DNA from 4 places in the Desulfobotulus pelophilus genome. Region 1 is predicted to be linked to each of the others. Evidence: predicted binding sites of a transcription regulator. Region 1 holds the regulator's gene; each other region holds the start of a gene.
The links. The regulator sigma-54, encoded in region 1, starts transcription at its own class of promoters, with help from an activator protein. The targets are predictions, from matches to a motif close to TNTGGCACANTTTCTGCTNT.
Positions count from the first base shown of each region.

Region 2: a site for sigma-54 is predicted at 710-729, ahead of flgN (flagellar export chaperone FlgN). Genes of this name have one in related genera too.
Region 3: a site for sigma-54 is predicted at 1,083-1,102, ahead of OOT00_RS09970 (acetyl-CoA hydrolase/transferase family protein). Genes of this name have one in related genera too.
Region 4: a site for sigma-54 is predicted at 1,335-1,354, ahead of OOT00_RS12575 (acetyl-CoA hydrolase/transferase family protein). Genes of this name have one in related genera too.

Region 1 covers NZ_JAPFPW010000002.1:38,104-40,288, forward strand. The annotation lists gene hpf (ribosome hibernation-promoting factor, HPF/YfiA family) at 1-194, opposite strand, end outside; gene rpoN (RNA polymerase factor sigma-54) at 300-1,730, opposite strand; gene lptB (LPS export ABC transporter ATP-binding protein) at 1,732-2,185, opposite strand, start outside.
Region 2 covers NZ_JAPFPW010000001.1:9,004-11,188, forward strand. The annotation lists gene OOT00_RS00055 (flagellar basal body P-ring protein FlgI) at 1-264, shown strand, start outside; gene OOT00_RS00060 (rod-binding protein) at 346-669, shown strand; gene flgN (flagellar export chaperone FlgN) at 810-1,298, shown strand; gene flgK (flagellar hook-associated protein FlgK) at 1,301-2,185, shown strand, end outside.
Region 3 covers NZ_JAPFPW010000010.1:124,143-126,327, forward strand. The annotation lists gene OOT00_RS09965 (sigma 54-interacting transcriptional regulator) at 1-723, shown strand, start outside; gene OOT00_RS09970 (acetyl-CoA hydrolase/transferase family protein) at 1,198-2,185, shown strand, end outside.
Region 4 covers NZ_JAPFPW010000016.1:25,104-27,288, reverse strand. The annotation lists gene OOT00_RS12575 (acetyl-CoA hydrolase/transferase family protein) at 1-1,246, opposite strand, end outside; gene yhbY (ribosome assembly RNA-binding protein YhbY) at 1,905-2,185, opposite strand, start outside.

The DNA.
Region 1 (2,185 bases):
TCCGTAGCCTGAAGATTAAGACGGTCACAGGTTATGCGCACTTCTGCAATGTGACGGATTTTTTCCACGGATAAAACTACCTGTGCCTCTGCCGGGCTGTCAAATTGTTTATCCAGCCGGGCAAGCTTGCTGGCGGCGTAGTCTTTGAGTGCTTCCGAGGGTTCGATGTTTTTGAAGGTCACTGCTGTCTTCATGATGGGCCTCCCTGGTGGGTTTGGTTCGAAGTCCTCTATGGCTGTCCTGCCGCTGCCGGATATGGTTTCTGCGGCAGGATCAATGCTGTTTGCGACTGATATGACTCAGTACTGTCTGCGTTTGCTGGAGGGAAGAATTTTTAGAATTTCCCTGTATTTGGCAATGGTTCTTCTGGCAATGCGGATATTATGATCCTTTTCAAGAATGGCTGCTAGTTTCAGATCGCTGTAAGGATTTTGCGGATGTTCGCTTTCCACCAGCTGCTTGATTTTTTCAAGGACGCTGGCCGATGCGAGGGCTTCTCCCTCAACTCTGTTTATGGAGCTGTTGAAAAAATACTTGAGCTCAAAAAGACCCTGTGGTGTGTAGGCATATTTGTTGGTTGTAACCCGACTGATGGTGGATTCATGCATTTGTATGTCCTGGGCTACATCCCTCAGTACCATGGGCTTTAAATGGGTAATGCCTTTTTCAAAGAAGTCCCTCTGAAAGCGTACAATGCTTTCCATTACATTATAGATGGTTTTCTGGCGCTGCTGGATACTTTTGATCAGCCACGAGGCGGAGCGCATTTTTTCCTGAAGATAATCTTTGGTTTCCCCGGATATTTTTTCGCCGGTGCGCATGGCTTTTTTATAATATGGGTTGATATGCAGCCTTGGCAAACCATCATCATTCAGGGTTATAATGAAGTCATCATTCTGTCTGTATACATAGATATCCGGTGTAATATAAACCGGGGCTTCATTATGATACTCCCGGCCGGGTTTGGGTTCCAGCGACCGAATGACGGCGACGGCAGCAATAATGGTTTCTATGGGAAGCTTCAGGCTTTTGGCAATGGCTTTAAAATTTTTGTTCTCAAGATGCTTGAGATGTTGGGAGATGATTTTTTCAACAATTTCTGAGTGGATGCCGAGTCGTTCTGTCTGCAGCAGCAGGCATTCCTTAAGGTTACGGGCTCCTACGCCTGCAGGGTCAAAGGACTGGACAAGGGAGAGGGTTTTGCCGACCTTTGCTTCGGGACAGTTGCATACCTCAATGATTTCTTCCAGGGTGGCATCGAGATAGCCGTCTGTGTTGATGTTTCCGATGATGAGGCTGGCAATCTGCTGGGTACGGATATCGGTTTCCGCCATGGAAAGCTGCCAGAGCAGATGTTCATGCAGGCTCTCCTTGCCGGAAACAAAATTCTCGTAGCGTGGGCCGTCTTTTTCCTCGGATTCAAAGTGAACCCTGCCGGCACTGCTGTACTCATCCAGATAGCTGTCCCAGTCGGTTTCAGGACTGACGGTTTCCCCGATTTCCACTTCCTTGAGACCCTCTTCCGTAGCAGGAGATTCCGGGGTTTCCGGGGTCTCCGGCTCAGGGGCTTCCATGCGTTCCTCAAGGGCAGGGTTTTGTTCCAGTTCCTGCTGGATGGCATCCACAAGTTCAAGCCGGGAAAGCTGTAGCAGTTTGATGGCCTGCTGCAGCTGGGGTGTCATGACAAGTTGCTGGGTCAGTTTAAGCTGTTGTCGGAGTTCTATGGCCATTTTATAACCGGAATCCGTCTCCTAAGTAGTTTTTTCGGGCTACGGGACTGGAAGCAATGGCTTCGGGCGAGCCCGACTCCACAACTTTACCGGAATGCAGGATGAATGCTGTATCGCAGACCCCCAGAGTTTCCCGTACATTGTGATCAGATATAAGTACACCAATACCCCTCTGGGTCAGATAGGCAATGATGCCCTGGATGTCGCTGACAGCCATGGGGTCCACGCCTGCAAAGGGCTCATCCAGAAGAACAAAGGCCGGATCTGTGGAGAGGACCCGGGCAATTTCAAGCCTTCTGCGTTCTCCGCCGGAAAGGACCGTTGCTGGCTGGGTAGCCAGGTGGCGTATGCCGAGTTCGTCCAGCAGAGAATCTGCTTTCTGGTTGCGTTCCCATCGGCCCATGTTAAGATTTTCAAGGATGATGAGAATATTATCCCTTACAGAAAGCTTCCTG
Region 2 (2,185 bases), on a different contig from region 1:
GGTAATCTGAGTATTTCCGTGAGGGAAATGGCAAGGGTGAGTCAGCCGGAAGCCTTTGGCGGAGGCGAAACCGTTGTGGTTCCGGAAACGGAAATTGAGGTGGATGAGGAAATGGCCAATGTCATGCTCATGGGGGGCGGTGCCACTATAGGCGAGCTGGTACGCGCGCTCAATGCCATTGGTGTGACCCCAAGGGATATGATCAGTATTTTTCAGACCATCAAGGCAGCCGGTGCCCTGCAGGCGGATCTGGAGATTATGTAGGACCCTTAAAGACCGTAAAGACCTTAAAACTGTAGAGACGTAAGAATCGTAATGGATGTTCAAGCAGCAGGGAGATGTTCTATGCGTCTGGATAGCGGTGTACAGATGGCAATGGTTTCGGAATCCAGAATAGCCGGGGACGTGAAGGCGGCGGCAAAGATTGCCGAAAAGGAAAGGCTGAAGGAGGCCTGTGCCGGTTTTGAGGCCATCATGCTTCAGACCATGATGAAGGCCATGCGGCAAACTTTGCCGGAAGGAGGCATTTTCAACCGCAGTCAGGCAGAAGAGATATGGGAGTCCCGCATGGATGAGGAATTGGCTGATCGTATTTCCAGAGGTCATAACAGCCCAGGATTGCGTGATTTTCTTTATCGTCAGCTGGCAAGGCCGGACTCGGAAGGGTGATGGTCTTTTGATTGTGGAATGGTATTTGGCACCAGAAGATGGTGGCACATATTATGCAAAAAAATTTATGCAAAGGGTCGGATGTGCCGATCTTTTGCATAGTTTTTTAGAAAGATCAAGAATCTGTAAGGAGGCACGGTATGGGACTCAAGGAAGAGCTGATGGCCCTTTACCAGGAAAAAATTACCTGCTTTGAAGGTCTGCTCGATGTGCTGGACAGGGAAGCAGAGGTGTTGAAATCGGGTGATGTTACCCCTCTCTGGATTCTGGCCGAAGAAAAACAGGCCGCAGCCGCAGCCATTCTTGCTGTGCGGGAACGGATTATCCAGACCATGTCTCTGGCAGGCCGTACCATGGATGTGGATGGTATGCATTTTCAAACCGATCTCCTTGCGGGCCGCCTTTCTTTTGATGAAAAAAAGGTACTGGAGCCCTTTTTTCTTGCTGTGCATACCTTGCGGGAACAGGTGAAAAATACGGCAGACGCCAATCTGGGTTATGTTCGTCTCTGTCTGGATGTGGTGGGTGAAATGATGTCTGCTTTTATGCAGCCCCGGCAGCAGGCGGGTTATGACCGTAACCGCCGCATGGCAGGTGCCGCCAACGGGTATGTCAACCGGAGGGTCTGACCATGGCCGGAATTAACAGCACCATGAATATTGCAAGGCAGGGCCTTGCCGCCCAGCAGCTGGGGCTGAATGTGACGGGTCACAATATTGCCAATGTGAACAATCCCTCCTTTTCCCGTCAGTCCGTACCTCAGGCAGCCAGTTCGCCCATTAACCAGTCCGGTTTTCTTTTGGGTACTGGCGTTGAAAGTCAGCAGGTCCGGCAGTCTGCGGATCAGTTGCTGGAGGACCGCATCACAACCCAGAAGTCGGCTTATTCCGCATCGGAAGCCTTCATGAGCTATATGAAAGTTCTGGCCGGGATGTTCAGCGAAAGTTCCGGGACCAGCATCAGTAAGCTTCTTCCGGATTTTTGGGACTCCTGGAACACCCTTGCCAATAATCCCGATGGCGCTGCGGAGCGCATGAATGTGTATGAAAACGGGGTGAAACTCAGTGAGCGCTTCAATATTATGGAAAGGGATCTCTGGCAGATGGAGCAGGATCTGCATACGGATATTCAGAGCGGTGTACACAGGGTCAATCAGCTGACCGTTGAGATTGCCCGTCTGAACCAGTCCATCATGGGGCAGGAAAGTCAGAGAACTTCCAATGACAACAGAGATCTCCGCAATGAAAAAATCAAAGAGCTTTCGGAAATTATTGATATCAAAAGCTTTGAGGATGAAAAGGGTGCGGTAACCATTACCACCGCAGGAGGTTTCCCTCTGGTTTCCGGTAATTCATCCTATGATCTGAAGTACGAATCCGGTCAGGTGAAGTGGGTTGCCTCGGACGGTGGAAGGGTGGACATCACGGAGCGCATACAGGGAGGAAAACTCGGGGGCTGGCTGGAAATGCGGGATGTGGAGATTCCCCGTTACCGGAGAGAAATGGACGCCCTGGCC
Region 3 (2,185 bases), on a different contig from region 1:
AGTGAATTTTTCGGCCATGTCAGGGGCGCATTTACCGGCGCTGTGACAGATAAAAAAGGCTACATGGATATGGCGGACGGAGGCACTCTTTTTCTGGATGAAATCGGCGAACTACCCCTTTCTTTACAGGTAAAGCTTCTCCGCGCCCTGGAAGGAGGCGGCTATACACCCGTTGGCATGTCCACCCGTAAAGATAGCGATGTACGCATACTGGCCGCTACCAACAGGGATCTGAGGGATCATGTTCGCAAAAATCTGATGCGGGAAGATTTTTTTTATCGCATTCACATCATCCCCATCCTTCTCCCCCCCCTGCGTAAAAGACTGGAAGATATTCCTCTTCTCATTGATCATTTTGTTAAAGAATTCGACACCCAAACTCCGCCCCCCCCTATTTCCGCACGGCTCATGGAAGCTTTTTCCAACTATAGCTGGCCAGGTAATGTCCGCGAACTTCAAAACACACTCCATCGCTATCTCACCCTTGGTAAAATCGACTTTCCAGGAACGGACCAAACCGGCTCAACCTCTGGTGCCGACCAGGATATGTCCGAAAAAAACGAAAATAACCAAGACCTTAAAGAGGCAATGGATAATTTTGAACGCGCCCTTCTTCTGCAAACTCTCAAAGAACAGCACTGGCACAAAGGACGTACGGCAGAAGTGCTGGGTATCCACAGAAAAACACTTTTCACCAAACTTCGCCAACATGGCATCGGCTAAAAAGGTGAGGAGCCTGCCCGATTTGGGGCGTTAAGACCCCAACACTTCATGGAACACTGTTTTTACATGTTTTATCTCGTTCCCTTCGCCAAACATGTGGTAGAAACACCTCAATATTTTCACCCTTCCAACTCCCCGGCTACCTTTTCCCCCTCCTATTCCGGGGATTTTTCATTCTTCAGAGCAGGATCAGAAAACAGTTCCTGCCCCCCCACATGAAAAAGAAGCAAAAACCAATACAAACACATGTAATTCAAAGAAAAACATCCATACAAAAACGATAAAAAGCCAGCCAGCACCCTAAGAATCCGGTTCCATAACAACGACAAAAAACAGCTTTTTTCCTCCTCTACCAAAAACATGGCACAATTTTAGCATCCTATCATACACATACCTGCGCAACTTATGAACAAAGTGCGCAAAGCCCGGTAGCCGGAAAACCAGCCCCCTTCCCCAGACCATCAAGGAGGATACATGAGCTCTTATCAGGAAGCTTACAGCAAAAAAATGCGCCGCCCGGAAGAGGCTGTGCGACACATTCAGTCCGGAGACTGGGTTGATTACGGTAACTTTGCCTGTGCCCCCCTGACGCTGGATGCCGCTCTGGCCGAGCGTGTCGGTGAGCTGGAGAATGTCAAGGTAAGAGCCATGACATTCCCCGGTCTTGCCGCCGTTGCCAAAGCCGATCCCACGGCTACCCGATTCATTTACAACAACTGGCATTTTTCCGGTGGTGACCGTAAACTCCATGATGCCGGCAACTGCTTTTATGTCCCCTTCCTTTTTCATGAAGGTCCGGGCTACTATGACATCATTGATTCCGATGTTTTCTGCGTTGCCGTTGCTCCCATGGATTCCAGGGGATATTTCAATTTCGGCTCCTCCAACTCCATACAGATGGCCGTGGCGCGGAGAGCCAAAAAAGTTATTGTGGAAATCAACCGCAGCATCCCCCACTGTTACGGTGGATTCAACGAGGGTATCCATATTGATCAGGTAGACATGATAGTGGAATCCGATCACAGACCCCTTTTCCAGCTGCCCTCCACCAATCCGTCAGAGATTGACACCCGCATAGCAGGGCTGATCATGGAAGATATTCAGGATGGCTCCTGCATTCAGCTGGGTATTGGGGGTATGCCCAATGCCGTGGGCAAAATGATTGCGGAATCGGACCTGAAAGACCTTGGCGTACATACGGAAATGCTGGCCGACTCCTTTGTGGATATGTTTGAGGCGGGACGCATCACCTGCAAATATACCCGCTACTGTCCCGGTAAAATGGCCTACACCTTTGCACTGGGCTCCCAGAAGCTCTATGATTTTCTGGACCAGAACCCCTTCTGCGCCAGCTATTCCGTTGATTTTGTCAATAAGCCTTCCCATATCTCCATGAATGACAATATGGTTGCCATTAACAATGCGGTAGAAGTGGACCTTTTCGGTCAGGTGTCCAGCGAAT
Region 4 (2,185 bases), on a different contig from region 1:
GGCTCCATGTGGACTGGCCACGCATTCTGGCGGCTCCGAATTCCGTAACCACATAGTCCACCTGATGCCGTGGAATGGTGACAATGCTGCCCTCCTTGAGTCGGGGCATGACCCGAGAACGGAGGTTGCCTTCACTGTCTTTGTAGGTGGAGGCAAGGCAGATAAAGCTTTTTCCGTTTTTGGACCACTGGGCACCAATGACAAAGTCCCACATCCCCCCATTACCGGAAACCTGGGTGGTGCCAAGGCTTTCCGCATTGATTTGGGAGAAAAGGTCCACCTGCAGGGCGTTGTTGATGGAAACGAAGTTGTCGATCTGGCCGATGACTTTGGGGTCATTGGTATAGCTGGCCGGGTAGGCCGAGACCGCAGGGTTGTTATCCATGAACTCGTACATTCTGCGGGAACCCAGGGCGAAGGTGTAGGGAACCCGGCCGATGTCAAAGGGTTTGCGGGCTCCGTTCATGCGGCCGGAAAGCAGCATATCCACATAGGCGTCGGAAAGCATTTCCGTGTGACCGCCGAGATCTTTCAGGTCTGATTCGGCTATAATTTTTCCAACGGCATTGGGCATGCCGCCAATACCCAGCTGGATGCAGCTGCCATCCTGAATGAATGGCATGATGTGGCCTGCAATCCGTCTGTCTGTGTCGGTAGGTTCGGCAACGGGCAGGTCGGTCATTTTCTGATCTGCCGGTGCTTCCACAACATAGTCCACCTGGGAGATATGGACGGATTCTTCCGAGCCGCCTAGGCAGCGGGGCATGTCCTGTACCACTTCAAGAATGACCGCGTCCGCCTGTTCCATGGACGCAAGGGTGGCGGAAGGGTGGGGGCCGAGGTTGAAGTATCCATGCCGGTCCATGGGGCAGACGGCACAGATGACCACATTTCTGTGATCCGCCACGCCATCGCGGAACCATGCGGGTGCCTGATGATACATGATGGGCAAATAGAAGGCCGGAAGGCCGCTGCTTTTCAGAACCCGGGTGAGTTTGCTGAACTGAAGGTCATGGTAGACAAAGCTTCCGGGGTATTTGATCACCTCCGGTATGGGGGGGATGGTGACGGCTGTGTGGATGAACACATCCTTCAGTTCCTCGTGACGTGCGGCCAGAGCCTGATCACAGACAACGGGTTTGCCGTTAAAAAAACCATAGTCCACCACGTCGTGTGATTTGACAATGGAAACGGCTTTTTCAGCGGAAACACATTTCTGCCGGTACAGTTCCATTACATCGCTCATGAACGTCTCCTTTTTATGACAGCGTTTTTTAGGCCCGATGTGTCTGTCTCATCGGGCTGAGGTTTCTCTGTGGTTGGCTCTGGGAAGTAGTTCAATAAGCATGCCAGAATGGAAACAGGGGATGGACGGGGCTTTCATGTGGCGCGCGTGGCAATTGTGTCACATTTTCAGGATGGCATGTTCCGTTTTCTGTGAACGGATAGTTGGGTTCTTATGGTACTGATAATAAAATATAAAACTAGAAAGTTTTTTTATTGTCCTTGACTCTGTGCTGTCCGTTTAAAAAAAATAGCTCTTTAATTCGGATGGATAGATTTTGTATGTGGCTTGTGTCTCTTTTTGGATCAAAAAAGTCACAGATGGATGCTGTGGGAGCAGCCCGTTTCGATGGCGAAGGGCGGGAACTCCGGGCCTGATTCTGCATGGGGGAGGATGGTATGGGAAGGAAAATGAGGGGATTGGCAAGGCAGAGCCGGTAGCTAGGATGGCTTTATCCGGCACCTGCACACACCTTTTGCCATGAAAAGAGTGTGTGGCAGGCTTGAGGGCCGGACGGAGGAAAGGCTTCCTTTTGAACGCAAGACCATGGTCCGCGGAGCGCCACCGGCCAGAGGGGGCAGCCATGGACATGTTGCCCCCTCTGGAGGAACGGCGGGTTTCAGCTGGCAGCAGGAGTTCTGGGGAGCTTTATTTTTCGTTTTTCTGTTATTTTACAAGGTCTGTAGAGTATCAGCATATGCCCGATGGCGGATACAAGGCTTGCTCCGCTTCCTTTAATGATTTCAAGGGTGAGGCTTTCTTTCGTTTCTTTTTCCTTGAAATCGTTGAAGCGAACCTTAATCAGTTCATGGGCATGCAGGGCCTCTTCAATGGAAGCCATAAGCGCCGGAGTGATACCTTGCTGGCCAATAATGACAAGGGGCTTCAGGTGGTGGGCAA